2 regions of the Psychrobacillus sp. NPDC058041 genome follow, and region 1 is predicted to be linked to the other one. Evidence: riboswitches for the same ligand, from Rfam matches in the RefSeq annotation. Region 1 holds a riboswitch; the other holds the start of a gene.
What was found. A riboswitch is a leader RNA that binds a small molecule or an ion and turns the genes downstream of it on or off. The one in region 1 is predicted to bind cyclic di-GMP.
Positions count from the first base shown of each region.

Region 2: it holds a riboswitch for cyclic di-GMP, as region 1 does, so the genes downstream of both, ACFVR1_RS17990 (hypothetical protein) here and ACFVR1_RS06905 (hypothetical protein) in region 1, are expected to answer to the same signal.

Region 1 is NZ_JBHVRO010000003.1:373,329-381,253, reverse strand. It holds gene ACFVR1_RS06925 (Ig-like domain-containing protein) at 1-895, shown strand, start outside; gene ACFVR1_RS06920 (response regulator) at 992-1,636, opposite strand; gene ACFVR1_RS06915 (sensor histidine kinase) at 1,633-3,375, opposite strand; gene ACFVR1_RS06910 (DUF5305 family protein) at 3,338-4,474, opposite strand; gene ACFVR1_RS06905 (hypothetical protein) at 4,533-5,096, opposite strand; cyclic di-GMP riboswitch class II at 5,154-5,237, opposite strand; gene ACFVR1_RS06900 (hypothetical protein) at 5,611-6,213, opposite strand; gene ACFVR1_RS06895 (signal peptidase I) at 6,470-7,579, shown strand; gene ACFVR1_RS06890 (hypothetical protein) at 7,667-7,925, opposite strand, start outside.
Region 2 is NZ_JBHVRO010000015.1:38,972-46,896, reverse strand. It holds gene ACFVR1_RS18005 (pyridoxal phosphate-dependent decarboxylase family protein) at 1-895, opposite strand, end outside; gene ACFVR1_RS18000 (methyl-accepting chemotaxis protein) at 1,010-2,203, opposite strand; gene ACFVR1_RS17995 (hypothetical protein) at 2,543-3,253, opposite strand; gene ACFVR1_RS17990 (hypothetical protein) at 3,300-3,668, opposite strand; cyclic di-GMP riboswitch class I at 3,797-3,883, opposite strand; gene ACFVR1_RS17985 (hypothetical protein) at 4,178-4,387, opposite strand; gene ACFVR1_RS17980 (NupC/NupG family nucleoside CNT transporter) at 4,587-5,765, opposite strand; gene ACFVR1_RS17975 (MFS transporter) at 6,647-7,925, opposite strand, start outside.

The sequences.
Region 1 (7,925 bases):
TTATTCATCTAATACTGGATCGTATTCTTCCTATCAAGTTGGAACAGCACCTATTTTCATGATTTCCGGCCAAAAATATTACAGCGTGGACGGAACTCATTTTACAAACGCAGCTGGTCAAGAAGTGGGGACAAGTTATCCATACTTCCAATATTTATCTGCTCGCAGCAAAACGAATTATACAGCTGAAGAAATAGATACGTATATAATGTACATGCTTCAAAAATTAGAGATAGATAATCCAACTAACATTATGTATCAACAAGCAACTCAAAAAAGTAAACTTATTGGTCTTGGAACTTATTTAAAGCAAATAGAAGAAACACAGCACATCAATGCCTTGTTTATCCTTGCTCTTGCCCAGCATGAAAGTGCCTATGGAATGAGCGATAGAGCACAACAATACAATAACCTTTTCGGATTATATGTAACAGATAACAACCCATTAGCCAAATATTTCGGTACAGTAGAACAAAATATTAATGAACTAGTCACTGCTTTTTTAAATAAAAACTACCTCCCTCCTAACGCAGGCTATGCGAATGGAGCCGTCTTTGGAAATAAAGCAATAGGAATAAACCTAAAATACGCATCCGATCCATTTTGGGGAGCAAAAGCAGCAGGGCATTTGTATCGTATCGATCAAATGATGGGGGGCAAAGATTCCATAACCCCATACAAACTGGGCATTACAACTACAACTGGCCTAAACGTTAGAACTGGACCAGGAACGGAATATGCAGCTGCATATAGATACACAAATAGTAGAATGCCTATAACTATTTTAGATGATAACTTACCAGAATCCGACTGGATCAAAGTCCTCTCTGACTCTTCTTCTTACGAGGAATTGTATATTCATCGTTCGTATGTTCAAGAGCTTCCACTATATTAACAAAAGAAATCCACTCAAGATTAAAACGCTTGAGTGGATTTCTTTTTCATTTTTAATAGAAAATACACCGGTAACAACTTTGTAATAATTTTTAGATTAGGAGTTTATAACGTATTTAACAAGGCCTTTTGCATTTGCATATAGGGCTGCTTGGGTTCTGTCGGCTAGTCCTAGTTTTGCAAATACTTGGCTTACATGTTTTTTTACAGTAAATTCGGTTATATATAATGTTTTTGAAATTTCTTTATTAGAATATCCTTTTCCAAGTTCTATTAATATTTCTTTTTCTTTTGGCGTTAGATGTTCAATATGACCATCTTCTTCAAACGGTGATTTTGCATTCATGATTAAATCTAATACGGTTGGATCGTAGTATTTACGTCCTTTGCTTATCATTTGCAGCGCATGAAGTAACTCTTCTGGAAGGGCTTCTTTTAACAGGTAGCCAGCTACACCAATTTCTTTCGCTTTGTTAAAGTCTTCCTCATTTGTTGAGGAAGTTAATACAACAAATTTGCATGTTATCCCTACTCGAGAAGCCTCCTTTATTAAATCTAATCCCGAATCATCCCCTAAACGGAGATCTACTATCGCAATATCCGGTTTTACTGCTCGAAGCAGTTCTAATGCTTCTCTTCTATTCGTAGCTTCTCCAAGTACCTCCATTAACTCATCCAAAGAAAATAATGATCTTAGTCCTTTTCTAATTAATGGATGATCATCAATAATAACTACTTTCATGAACTAAGCACCTCTTGTTTTTTTAGCATTTTCCCAATTGGAATATCTATTTGGATTTTTGTTCCTTCTCCTGGTTTCCCGTCTAGCACGAATGATCCGTTATATGAATTTACAATACTTCTCATGTTAAAAAGACCTATTCCTTTATCCTTCTTGTCTTCCTGATTATGCAAATTAAATCCAATCCCGTTGTCTAGTATTACAAGTAATGTTTTTTCTTCTAGTAAAGATAATCTTATCTCCATCGTACTACATTCCCCGTGCCGAACTGCATTTCCACATGCCTCACAAATAATTCGATAGAGCTCTGTTTTTAGTTTAGGAGGAATGAACGATTCATCTCCCGTTATTTGATAGTTAATTTTTACGTCATTTAGCTTGGCATACTCATCTAAATAATTTTTGACAAGTACTAAAAATGGTTTATCTCCTTTTTTAACCGAGCTAAGTCGGTAAATAGCTGCTCTTAGTTCTTTTATAGTCGAATTCGCTGTCTTTGATAGGAACTGATACTCCCGATTCAACTCTTCTTTTGAAATACTTTGACTTTTAATCTGTAGACTATGCAATGAGTAAACTATTCCAAATAGTTTCTGAGAGACACTGTCGTGTATTTCATTGGCAATACGATTTTGTTCTTCAATGATAATTAGCTGATCCGTCATTTGATCCATGTGAATTCTCTCTAACATGATTTCACTAAGCTCTGCTATAAACTCAAATGTGCGATTAAGTAGGAAGGTATCTCTTACCTCACTAAAACTACTGACCTTAATTCCTACAACCCCGACATTTTTAGATGTTCTAATTATTTTCATCCAAAAATATTCATTGTGAATCTTGTCCATAAACGATTGGTTATTTTGACTAATACGATGCCATTCTTTCTTGAGCTCATCTTCCATGTTCAAAATGCTAGTTGTATTTTCTAAATAACTTTTCTGTTGATGAAGATCTATTAACCAAAAGAATACAGATTCTTTTTGGGTACATTTAATTAGCGAGGATGTAATTTCAGTTGTTAACTTTTCAGGACTTTTATTTGATGAAAAGTTATCCATTAAGTGATAAAGAGACATAATATGCTCTAAAGTATCTGCATACATTTTGTTTGCTTCAGAAAGTTTTTTATTTACGAGTAATAATTCTTCCTGTTGGTTCTTTAATGTAGTTGCCTTCAAATCCATTCCTTTCATGAGACCGGAAAATAACATGACAAGAACCGCAGTTAGTAAACTGACTAGATAAACATAGGAGCTCTCTTGTAAAAGGGGGAGCATATTGTTTGAATTAAATAAAGTATAGGAAATGAATGTCGCACTACTTAGATAGAAAGTTAATACCCACCAACAGAAGGAAGGCGTTAGAAAACTTGCAGCTACCAACACAGGGTTCAGTGCATACCATATAAATGGACTTGCAATACCACCTGTTGGAATAAGCAATAAAGTCAAACCAATCGTTTCAGTTAAAACAATCGTTTTTAATCTTTTTTTATTTTCTCTATTTCTTCGTTGTAAATCCGTTAAAATCCAAGCTGCTACAGTAAGTGATACAACTAATCCTAATTTAAAAACAAATGACGATTGAGGTGGCCCTAATAAAAAAAAGCAAGAAGTTAATAAAAGAGAAATATATCGATATATAAGCGCCAGATGCATCTTACTGGAAGGATTCTTTCTTATGAAAGAAGAAAAGTTATTATTCCAGTACATATGATGGATCACTTTCTGTTTCATTCTTACTATTTTTACTCCTACTTCTACTGCGACTTCGTGATAATTCCATTTCATTAATTTCATATTGATACATATAGTCACCATCTATGATGAAATATAACTTACTCTCCTCCAGATGAATGTTGTAGTAAAAAATAGGTAACTCTTTTGCATCTGCAATTTGTATGATGGCTTTAAATGAATTTAACGTAACTATCGATTTTCGACCAATTTCTACTTTATTGGAAACTGGAATTAATCTATTTCCATACTTCTTATTAATTTTTTCACCTTGTGATGGAGCGTTCTTTTTCCGATTAGCTACAAAATCTTTATTCAAATAGCTAATTAATACTGCAAAGAGAAGTACGAACACAGTACTCGCGATACGAACAGGAACTGGAGATGTATCAAACCCGAACAAACTAATTGTATTTGAACTAACTTTTGTGGATATAAATGGGATGGAAGAAGCAAATTTTTTCTCACTTGCTAATAAAATTTCATCATATGAAATCTGAAAAATTAAGTGATCCTCCATTTGAATATCCTTCTCTACCCCGTTATAACTAATTGTACCTTGGACATTTGGAATAACTTCAATCGTATACTTATCAGATCTTACTCCTATTTCATCTTCTACCTTAGTAATAAAATTTTTAATCATTTCTAAATCAATTTTATAATTATTATTTACAATGGTCACACTTGTCCCATTTTGTTCAATAAACTTTTTTTCTTCTAAAGGGAATGATTTTTCCCAATATTCTCCCGCCTTTAGAAGTAGATGTACTTCATGTGACACGTTTGCACTTACTGGAACCTGTGAATTTACAGATGAAATAAGGGTAAAAGGGATTTCCTTTGTAATTTTCTTCATAACAGTATTTCCTACTTCAATTGTTCCTCCAGTTGGATAAAGGATATTAGGTGTAAGTGTCGCCTTGTAATCATAGCTTGTTTGAATTTGCGATTCATTTTCAGTTATTTGTTTTGTCTCGGAGGATGCCATTGACCAAGAATATACGGAAATAATTGCTGACATAGCTAGTAATAGAAATAGTATGAAACTAACCTTCTTCTTATCTTGCTTTAGTAACTTTTCTAAGACTTCTTTCAATTTTATCGCCCCCTCTTTTTGTCACCTGTTAATCCATTCATTGTTCAGTCATTTGTTCTTATTTTTTTATATCTGGTTGTGTTGTTATTGGCTCTTCGATTTTTTCTATTTCTTCTACCTCTTCACCTTCATTTTCAACAGGGGTCGTGGTTTCATCTGGTTCTACTTCTACTTCTACTAGTTCCTCCTCATCAACTTCGCCTTCTTCTGCTTCAATCGGTAATTCTTCTAAAGGCTCTTCTGCAAACATTGGTAGAATCGTTAAGATATCTGCACTCCCCTCACTCCAACGAACTTTGAAACTTATATTCTGCCCATATAATTCCTCTGATTTCCCAATAACACCATATTCTATCGTTTCACCTGGCCTAATTGATGCCTGATACAGTTCAACGTAACTAGCTGGGTTCATACTTTCTATTTCTATCGTTTTTTCCATATTATTCGTGAGCTTTATCTTTCTGTTTTCCTCATCATAGTTAACAGCAATTAGGGCTTCTCCCTCTGGCACCACACGTATTGTCGCATCACTCCTTATTTCTGCTGTAGAATAGCTATCACTTTGTATAAAAAGTAATGAGAAAGATATTAAAAATGCTGATAATAATAAAATAGATTTCAAAGATTTTCCTCCTATCTACATAATAAAAGCCCAATTAAATTGGATATAAATGTCCAATTACAATCAGGCCGGTTGCACCATTAACTCCATACATCCCAGGTGCCCAAATGCAGGATGTACTTCACAGTTTCCGTTATATATTATTTTTCATAGTTCAGTATAACCAAATTACTCCAAATATAACGTCAAACTATGCGGTTTTTTATGTTCTATTTTTGTCTAAAAAGAAGATGTCATGTCTTATGGTGATTCACAGAACTCCAATTTAATAAAAAGGACTGCATATATATAATTCAATCTCCTCTGTCTGTATATTTAATTCGATTAAAACAAATTAATGCGGATACTCTCATTCATTGTTTGAATTAGATTGTATTAAGAAGCTGTTTATTGAAAATATCATACAGGTGTTAATTGCATTTCTTTAAAATTATGGACATTTTATTTATTCAAATGAAAAAAGAAGAACTAATGGACGTCTCCCATTAATTCTTCCTTTATTTTTTTCTTCCTATTAGTCTGCTATTGCTTCAGATTCAACAATGATAGAACCTAATAATGCAGTAGGTGAAACTTTGTGTCCAGCTGGAACATCGATTTTTACTGCAATTGTTCTAATGTTTTGCATGCCAGAACCAGATTCTTTCGTAACCTTTTCAAATGTTAAAGAATCTCCTTTTGTTCCCCAAGCAGGTGCTGTATTAGCTCTAGGATTACTCGCTACTCCAAAAGTAATATATTGTGCATAATCACCTGTTGCTTTAATAGTTACTTTGACAGTTTCTGCGGATTTGTTTCTTAGAGTAAACAAAGAATTCCATTCATATACACTGTTAGGTTGAAGTCCGTAAAATTTTGCAGTAGAACCATCTCGATCTACACCTTTACCGAATTGGAATAATAACTCTCCATCCTTTACCACTACAGTCTTATCTTTTGAACCAATTTTATTTTCCCAGCTCCATGGTGTATCAGCCTCGAGAGTTAATAATGCTTCATCTGTATTAACAACTTTCAACTCCGAAGCACTCGTTACTGTTGCCTTGTTATAAGACATCGCCGCCATTACACTTGACATTGCTAGTAGAAATACTACTAAAAGTAAACCTTTTTTCATTAATTTATCTCCTCCTAAAATTATTTCGGCTTCACGCCGTTTGTAACTAATTTAAGTATAGGATGACTACAAATTGTTAACCTCACTCCATAGAGTGCTTTTTAGATATCATTTGTCTACTCTCCTATTATCCTTTTTACTCCCAATATTCTACTTATGTTTCTTAGGAGGTATACTTTAGTACCATATCTATCCTACTGTAGAGGGGTTTTATTGAAAGAGATTTTCAATAATATAGATGCTAAGGAGGAATTCTATGAAGTTAATATCAAAGCTTATAAACATATTAGTGGTCGTTCTTATTTTATGTTCCTTAATCGCTTCAGTTGGATCGGCTATTTCAAATAAACCTGTACTCCTAACTGTCATTGTTTCTAATAGTATGTACCCTGTTTGGGAGCGGGGAGATATGGTCATCATAAAAAACCTAAAAGAAGATGAAACTGTCCATCAGGGAGATATTGTTTTTTTTAAAACGACTAAGGGAGACCTTGCCGATAAAGGCTGGATTGCACACAGAATAATTTCTGGAAACGCTGAGCAAGGTTACATCACAAAAGGGGATGCAAATAAATATACCGATCAAGAGTCAAAAGGTAATGTACCTATAGAAAGAAAATGGATTGCTGGAAAGGCCGTTACAATCGGGGAAACTCCAATCGTCATTCCTAAAATAGGTTATTTATCTTTATGGGTAGAAGAGTTTCAAACTAATCAATTTATATTACCTGTTATAGCATTAGTTATTGGTATTTTAATTGCAATTGGGGAATTCAAGTCTGAAAAAAAACAGCGAAAAAAAATCCAAGGCTTAGAGTTGCAATTAATATATATAATTGGTGGATTAACCATTTCCATTATTTTGGGTAGTACTATGCTTGCTGCTGGAGAAAAAATTAATATTATTTATGAAGTATCTGAACATAACCAAGGCGTGCTTATGGGAAGTAAAGTCGGCATAATACAGATCGGTGATACAGTTTCACAACCTTTATCTGAACTGAGTAATAAGGGCTCCTTTCCGTCTATCGGAGTAATTACTACCAACGATAAGCAAATTGAGTTAAGTCATACAAATGTGTTCCTTCAAAAAGGACAACTTATCAATTCCACATACACAGTACATGCTGAAGAAACAGGAAAGTATAACTCAATTGTTCATGTGGGAATGTTTTATCCGTTGTTGCCACCATCCATTGTATTTTTTCTTGCGCAGAAAAGTTATTGGTTAGCACTTTCAGTAGTTTCATTAATACCTGGAATTCCATTAATGCTTTACCCATTAATTGATGGCAAAATGAGAAGAAAAACGATGAGAGTTTTAAGGAAGAAAAAAAATAAGTTGATGAGTAGCCTGCCATTTTAATAAATAAAAAGTAGCCGAGATTTTTAATCCCGGCTACTTTTTAATTTGAGAAAATTATTCACTTATTATTATCTAAAAAAGAATGAATTAATATCCTTTTATTTGAAATCCATTAGTTAATTTCAAGTTCATATCATACGCATTTGTTACCCCTTCGATTGCAATAACATTTAACGGTCCTGTTAATATCCCATCTTCGCCTTTTTCAATGATGGTGCCAGCAATTTTATCATCTACTGTTGGTCCAAATTTCACTTTAAAACCATTTGCAACATTTGAGAAAACTGTGCCGTTTGCATTGTTTGTAAATTGAACTTTTGTTCCATCTGCATCTTGTAGAGTGATA
Region 2 (7,925 bases), on a different contig from region 1:
TTTCAAAGTCGTAATTATTAAAGAATGTATACATGCCACCCATAGCAGAGTCTGCATGAATGTAGATTGGATATATGTAATGTGTGCGTTCCAATTCTTCCGCTATCTTCTTAATTCCTTCAATGTCATCAATCCCGAATGTATCAGTACTTCCCATTGTGGCAAGGACATAAAGAGGAACGCCGCCTTTTGCAATAACATGCTCCATTTTTTCTTTTAAATCTTCTAGATTCATAGAATGATCAGCATTAGCCTTCACGCGAATCATGTTTTCTACGCCAATCCCAGTTGCTTCTACAGATTTATACAGACTGTAGTGTGATAGCTCAGAACAGAAGCAATAGAGATTTTGCGGTACTCCATTTTGATTAGAGGACGGCGCGTAACGGGCAATGGCAAGACGTAAAGAATTAAAGACAGCCCCTTGTCCTCCCCAAGTTGTATATCCTGCACTGATGTTTTCATCGTATCCGATAAGTTTGGATAGCATACTTGTTATTTCGATTTCTGCTGTAGCAGCTGCTGGGCCTTCCACATCCCAAAGATTGTTCCCATTGACTAGCACCATTACTAAATTCCCAATAATACTAGCAATATTCGGAAGTGGCGCTGCATTGGCTACATAATTTCGATTGACGTACCGATGTCCTTCAACAAGTTTTAGAAGCTCTTGAATCACTACTTCCATTGACACTCCAGTTTTCGGAACATCCGCCTTTTGAATGACACGATTATAGTAATCCTCTGTGTACTCGGGCATTTCTCCTAGAGTTAGTTTGTTAGGATCCTTTAATTCATCTATTTTCGTTAAAATCGTCCTAAAGTGGGACAATAATTCCTCTCTTTGAAAGCCATTCCCGTCCATACTAGGAAACAATTTTTGTACTTCCTTCATTGTTTTACCTCCTTGATGTTTATAGTATTTACCCGCATAAAAAGGTGCTTCCCACAAGTTGGATCAACCTATAAGAAGCACACTTATTTTTATCAGCTAGCAAGGTGAATATCTTTAGACAGCTGCACTGACCTTATTTTTAGCATCTTTATCTTCCACATTTTCTACACCGTGATTCCATGCAAATAGTAATTTGTTAACATCATTTTTCATTTCTACAAGATTCTTTGCTTCTTGATCAAGTTTTTGCATTGTATTCAGTTCATCATCACTAATTTCTATTAGTTCTTCAAACATTTCAACAGATTCGCGAGAGATAGAAGCTATCTCAACAATTGTTGACATTATCTGCTGAGAAACAGAAGATAATTCTTCTGTACTTGCAGATGAATTTTCATTATTTTCAGCAATGATTTTTGTAATAGATAGAATCTTTTCAAACATGGTTCCAACCTCTACAATGGTCGTATTTGTCTCTTTAAACTCTTCTGTTCCCTGTTGCATTGACTTGACTACAATTTCAGTTTCTTCTTGTATATTCTTTACAATATTAGATACTTCAGAAGAAGACTGGCGTGATTGTTCGGCCAATTTTCGAACCTCATCAGCAACAACCGCAAATCCTTTACCGTGTTCCCCCGCACGAGCTGCTTCTATTGCCGCATTCAATGCCAATAAATTAATTTGTTCTGAAATCCCTGTAATCACTTTTACAATAGTGCCGATTTCGAGAGATTTTTCTCCAAGTTTATTTATTGCACTAAATGTTGTATTTACCGTCTGATTAAACTGCTCCATTTTTTCTAAGGAATCCTTTAGTTTCTCGTTTCCTTCTTGCGTCAATTCTAAGGTTGTGTTCGATTGTTCTGAAATTTGATTTGATCTCACTGATAGATCTTCAATAGCATGTGCCATATCTTCCATAGATTCGGCGCTTTCTTCTGTTGCTACTAATTGTTTCTGTAATCCTCTACCTACCTCATCAATTGCAGCTCTAACAATATCCGCTTTCTCAGAAGCATATTCACCGATTTCAGCGAGCTTTTCTCCTTTTTCATGTACATTATTTGAAAATGAAACAAACTTTTCCCTTACACGGCTAAAGAACTCAATTAGTTGATTAAATACAGCATAATCAGCACTTCTTTCATTAACTTTGCTTGTGATATTACCTGCTGATATTTCTTTCATTCCATTTATTATTTCTTTATTAATATGAGGATGATTTTTTAGTGAAAAATAGCGGAAAGCAAAATACACCGATACCCCAATTAAGATAACAATTATTCCTAGCAAAATAGCTTCCATGATATATATATCTCCTACTCCTATTTATTATTGAATTAGATTTTCTCGAATCAATTTCATAATTCAAATTTAGAACATAAAACACTAACAATATTAATGTGAAATGTATGAATATATATAATATACTCTTCATAAATCAGTATGATTTCCGCTATAGGCAGACGCTTTCCGCGGGGTGAGAGATGAGCCATCACCGCCGCATTCGCGTCGTTTGTAATGTCTCATCTTTCTCACTCATCCCGCTGGAGTCGCTGCCTGTCGCTCCAATCAATAAATTAAAGATTGTTCGCGTTTTAATAATTAAATGCTATTTATGAAATTAACTTAATTTTGAATATTTTAAAGTTCCTTAATAAGGATATATGTTCCATCCGCTACAGTTGCAGAAATACCATTCAACTTACTATTATCCTGATATTTATGAACAATATAATTTCCTTCTACATCTTCATATCTTTTCATATTATGATATTTTTCCATTACACGAATTGACTTCGGGTTTGTTGCTTCACCTAAAACAGCTTTTACCCCTTGTGATGATGCCTTTGTTATCAATCTATTTCCTAATTGCTGAATAATCTCGTGACGGTCATGTTCAGCTATCACTCCTAACATGAATAGGTGTAATAACTCTCCGTCTTCAACTTCTTTTCCGTTACGCAATTTATAATCTTCCATAAAACGTTTATCCACATCCTCCAGGACACGCAGAATTACATTCATATCATAAAAAGAACCTTCAAATATATCTTCTCCGATAATCTCTGGTGCATTTGTATCTCCAGCAAGTACACCAACAACGTTATTATTAATATCCTGAGCGACTGCGCAATATCCTTGCGCTACTGTAGAGTCTAAATAACCCTTGGTAAACTCATAGAAATCTTCATAACCTATATTTAATTGACCTACCATCGGTTCCTGAACCCATTTTCCAGAAACGTCCACTCCAATGAATGTACGAGCTAGACATTCAGCTGCTTTCTGGATTAAATCTGTTTGTTCCTCCGTAATAATTTCATATTTATACAACTCTTGTGTTGTTTGCACTTAATGATCTTCCTCTCAGATTATAAAATTTCTATAGGAACTAACATTACATAGAATGTTTTACTTTATCGATAAATGTACCTGTGAATTTAATTCTTTCAAGTGCATTCCTAACTTGCACTTGAGCAATTTTAGACGAAGGTTTTACTACAAGGACATCCTTAAAACCTAAGCTAGAATAAAATTGCATCGTTTGCTCCAACTGTGGTACAACCTTTGATGGGACGGGTGTTTGGTGAGTCCCATCGACAACAAACGTATAGTTTTGTCTCGATACTTTATTAATCGTATCCTGTAAATCTATCATGTAACCTTCTGCATCTTCTGCTTTCATTAATCCATGGACCTGTACATGAACTTCCTTTGCGACCTCATTAATTGCCATTTTATACTTCTTTCTATCTACGACTATCATCTCTTAATCCCCTTTTTCACTTTAGTCTGCTTTATTTCAATGTTGACATTTGTACGTACTTTTCGTATAAGTGTAATAAAAAAAGCTATCCCAAATAAAGATAGGATAGCCAAATAAACGTTGTTATTGTTGGCAACCCGACTATCATTATCCAAGTGGATTTTAGACTCGTAGCTTTGCGTCCTTACCTTTCGATAAGTTTGCCTTTTTCAATTATAGAAAAAATAGTACTAATCTCATGCTTATATATTACTATCACATTATATATTACATGTCATTTTTTGTCGAACTTGATATTTCTCTTGATTTACTTACGAATAAGGATAATCCCTTTATAAATGGTGAATTTTGACGTTTTGTAAGAGATAGTTATTTTTTTGTAAATTTTTTTAGATTAGAATAAATTACTGTTTTTACTACAACATAAAAAGAGAATCCTCAAAAATAAGGATTCTCTTTAAATATATATTTGTTACTATAACAGCTTACCCAATTCAGATAGCGTAGATTTATTTTATTGGTCCTTCATATTCCTTAACTATAAAGTATTGTACGTTAGCTTTAACTAAGACTAAGTCATCAGTTAACGCCAAACTATTTTCTCCATCTTCGAACTGATTTTTAATAGAGTTTCTAGCCCGAATAAGGGAAGTTTCTTCGATTAAATGCCCTATTTCTCCGTTGATTAAATAGAAGGTTACTTCATATTGTTTCTTCATCTCTATTTCCCCCCATTATGTACTAGCACACTATTATAACTCAATAGGAAATTATTTCACAAAAATTATCTTTTTTCTTTCCGAAACCTCTCAAGCCCACTATTTAAATTTGTGCCTTGTTAGAAACAAACATGAAAATCACAACATTCACGTTTGTTTGAATTAACATGAATGTTTCTGTCACAGGGAAGTCCTTTAACTAAAGGATAAGACTTACAATAATCGCTGATAATATGCTCACTAACGTTGCTCCGTATAAAAGTTTCAAGCCGAATCGTGCTACAACGTTTCCTTGTTTTTCATGAAGTCCTTTTACAGCACCTGAGATGATTCCAATGGAAGAAAAGTTTGCAAAGGAAACAAGGAAAACAGAAATGATTCCGATTGATCGTTCACTTAAGCCTGACGCTAAATCGTTTAATGAGAGCATCGCTACAAATTCGTTTGTAACTAATTTGGTAGCCATAATACCACCCGCTGTTACTGATTCTGAAACAGGGATACCCATTAAAATCGCAAATGGAGCAAATACATAGCCAATAATTGACTGGAATGTGACTCCAAATATCATATCAAATAAGTTATTTACTCCTGCCATTAGCGCAACGAATCCAAGTAACATCGCCGCAACCACGATTGCAACCTTGAATCCATCCATAATATACTCGCCCAACATTTCGAAGAAGCTTTGTTTTTCTACTTGCACAACAAGGAGATCTTCTTCTTCAGTTACAGAGTAAGGATTAATAATGGAAGAAATGATGAATCCTCCAAATAAATTAATCACAATTGCCGTTACGACATACTTCGGCTCAATCATCGTCATATATGCTCCGACAATAGACATCGATACAGTAGACATCGCTGACGCAGATAGTGTGTAAAGACGTTGAGGAGATAATTTCCCAAGCTGTTTTTTCACGGTAATAAATACTTCAGATTGTCCAACAATAGCGGACGCTACTCCGTTGTATGATTCTAATTTACCCATGCCATTTACTTTACTGATTGCCCAACCAATCCATTTCATAATGAATGGAAGAACTTTAATATGCTGCAGAATTCCAATCAAAGTCGAAATGAATACGATAGGAAGTAGAGCAGTTAAGAAGAAAGGAGCTTGTCCTTCATTCGCAATGCCAGCGAATACAAAATTGATTCCTTCATTAGCGTAATCTAGTAATTTTGCAAACCCGGCTGCGATTCCCTTAATAAGAATCAATCCAAATTTAGTATTCAGTAATAAAAAAGTTAAAATTACCTGAATAATAATCATCTGGATAATTGGTCTGATTTTTATCCCTTTACGATTGTTACTTGCAACCCAGGCAAGACCCAGCACAACAATTAAGCCTACGATTGATATTAAATAATTCATTTAATGCCTCCACAATATTGTATTTCCAAAAGGTCAAACGTCTGACCATTAAGCGCTTACATACTTAGTATACAGCTATAACTCATCATTTCAAATGCCATTTTTTACATGTTACCTATGTTAAAAAGGGAATATATTTTTAGGGATGGAAACAAAATAAACAAAGTGAAATTAATACATATACGTTCCTATTTCACAAGTACATCTTTGCTGCTATTTCCTTCAAGTCCTCAACTATTTAAAGGCTCCTTCATTATTTACCTCAACTTCATCGAAGTAAAACCAGACTCCACTTAGGTGCCAAAAAATTTTACTCAATCAAAAAGCCACGATCACCGAATCATCTTCGGTAATCGTGGCTTTTAGATCTTTCATAAATCGCATAATCAACTCTCCAGCAGCAAAGACAATAGCATCGACAGTCCTCTTGAATTCCTAACATTTTGGAGCTCAATCCTATCAATCATTTGGCTTTCGGCCCGCCACGTAACTGTCTACGCTTAAAGTCTAATGTTACCATTAGCCCTCCAAGACTCGCTACGAGTGAATGGCTAGTTCTTTCTCGACGGGAATCGCACCCGCTATATTTACGACCTAGGCTCGGCCGCATAAGCACCCGTTACCTTACAGAACCTATCACCATAATTAGCAACGCAAACAATGTTCCTACTATATCCCTAAAATAAAAACCCATATTTTAACATCTATTTTGCAATCTAAATTCAACATAAAAATTCAAGGATTTGTTCAACAAAATGTCCTGATTCATAAAGAAAGAGCGCAATCTCTACTCTAGAATTACGTTACGCTTTTTAATTGAAGGTTGCTATGAATAATCTTATTGATATTTAAGAAAAACACTCCATTAATTTTTTCTTAATTTACTTTTCATCTTCCGAACGATTTTCAATACGTTCTTGAATTTCTTTCTTTTCTTCGTCCCACCATAATGCTTCTTCTGGTTCTTCTAAAATCTCTTTTATTTCAGCTTTTTCTTCAACCGCCGGCGGTGAACCTCGAAGAGCTTTTCCTGAAGTATCTTTTAGAAAGATGGTTACCACTACAATACCGACAATAGATGCAAGTATCACATAGTAGGCAGGTATCATTTCATTCGCCGTTTTGCTAATTAACCAAGATACAAGTAAAGGTGTCGTACCACCGAACAATGATGCAGAAATATTAAATGTTATCGCCAATGCCCCATTCCTTACATTCGTAAAAAATAGAGAAGGTAATAGTGCTGGCATTGTTCCCTGGAAAGAAGCAGAAAATATTCCAAGAATCATTAATCCCAAAAATACAAGTATGGTATTTCCACTACCGATTAAATTAAACGAAGGTATACTTAAAAGAATCAACCCGATTAAACCGCCTTGAATTACCTTCTTCGCTCCAATACGATCACTAAAATAGCCCATTAACAGAACAATCGGAATCATAATAACCATTACAATAACAATTAATAAAAGCCCTTCTGTTTCTCCATAACCTAGAACAGCAGTTAAATGAGATGGCATATAAGATAAAACAATATAGTTTACAACAATATAAAAGAAAACAACAAACATACCGATCAGTATTGCTCTCCAATGGTACTGTAATATATGCTTTACGGATTCATCATCATCGTCAGATTTACTTTCCTTCATTGCCTCAAATGCAGGTGTTTCTTCTAATTTATTTCGCAAATAAAAGCCAATTAAACCAATAGGGGCAGATAAGAAAAAAGGAATACGCCAACCCCATTCTAACATTGTTTCCTCCCCTAAAATATAGGTGAGTAAAGTAACAAGACCAGATCCTGCGATATAGCCAACTAAGGTACCAACCTCAAGACCACTTGACATAAAACCTCTTTTTTTATCAGGTGTGGATTCAGCAATAAACGTCATAGCACCCGAATATTCTCCACCCGCTGAAAAACCTTGAACTAGACGAGCAATAAGTAAAAGCACGGTGGCAGTATAGCCTATAGATGCATAGGCTGGAATCAAACCAATACTTAATGTGGCCAGAGCCATCATGATCAAGGTAATAGCTAAGACTTTTTTACGTCCTAAACGGTCTCCAAGCATCCCAAAGAAAATTCCACCAATCGGTCGAGCAATAAAGGCAACTGCGAATGTTGCAAAAGCAAATACTAATTGCATGGGTCCA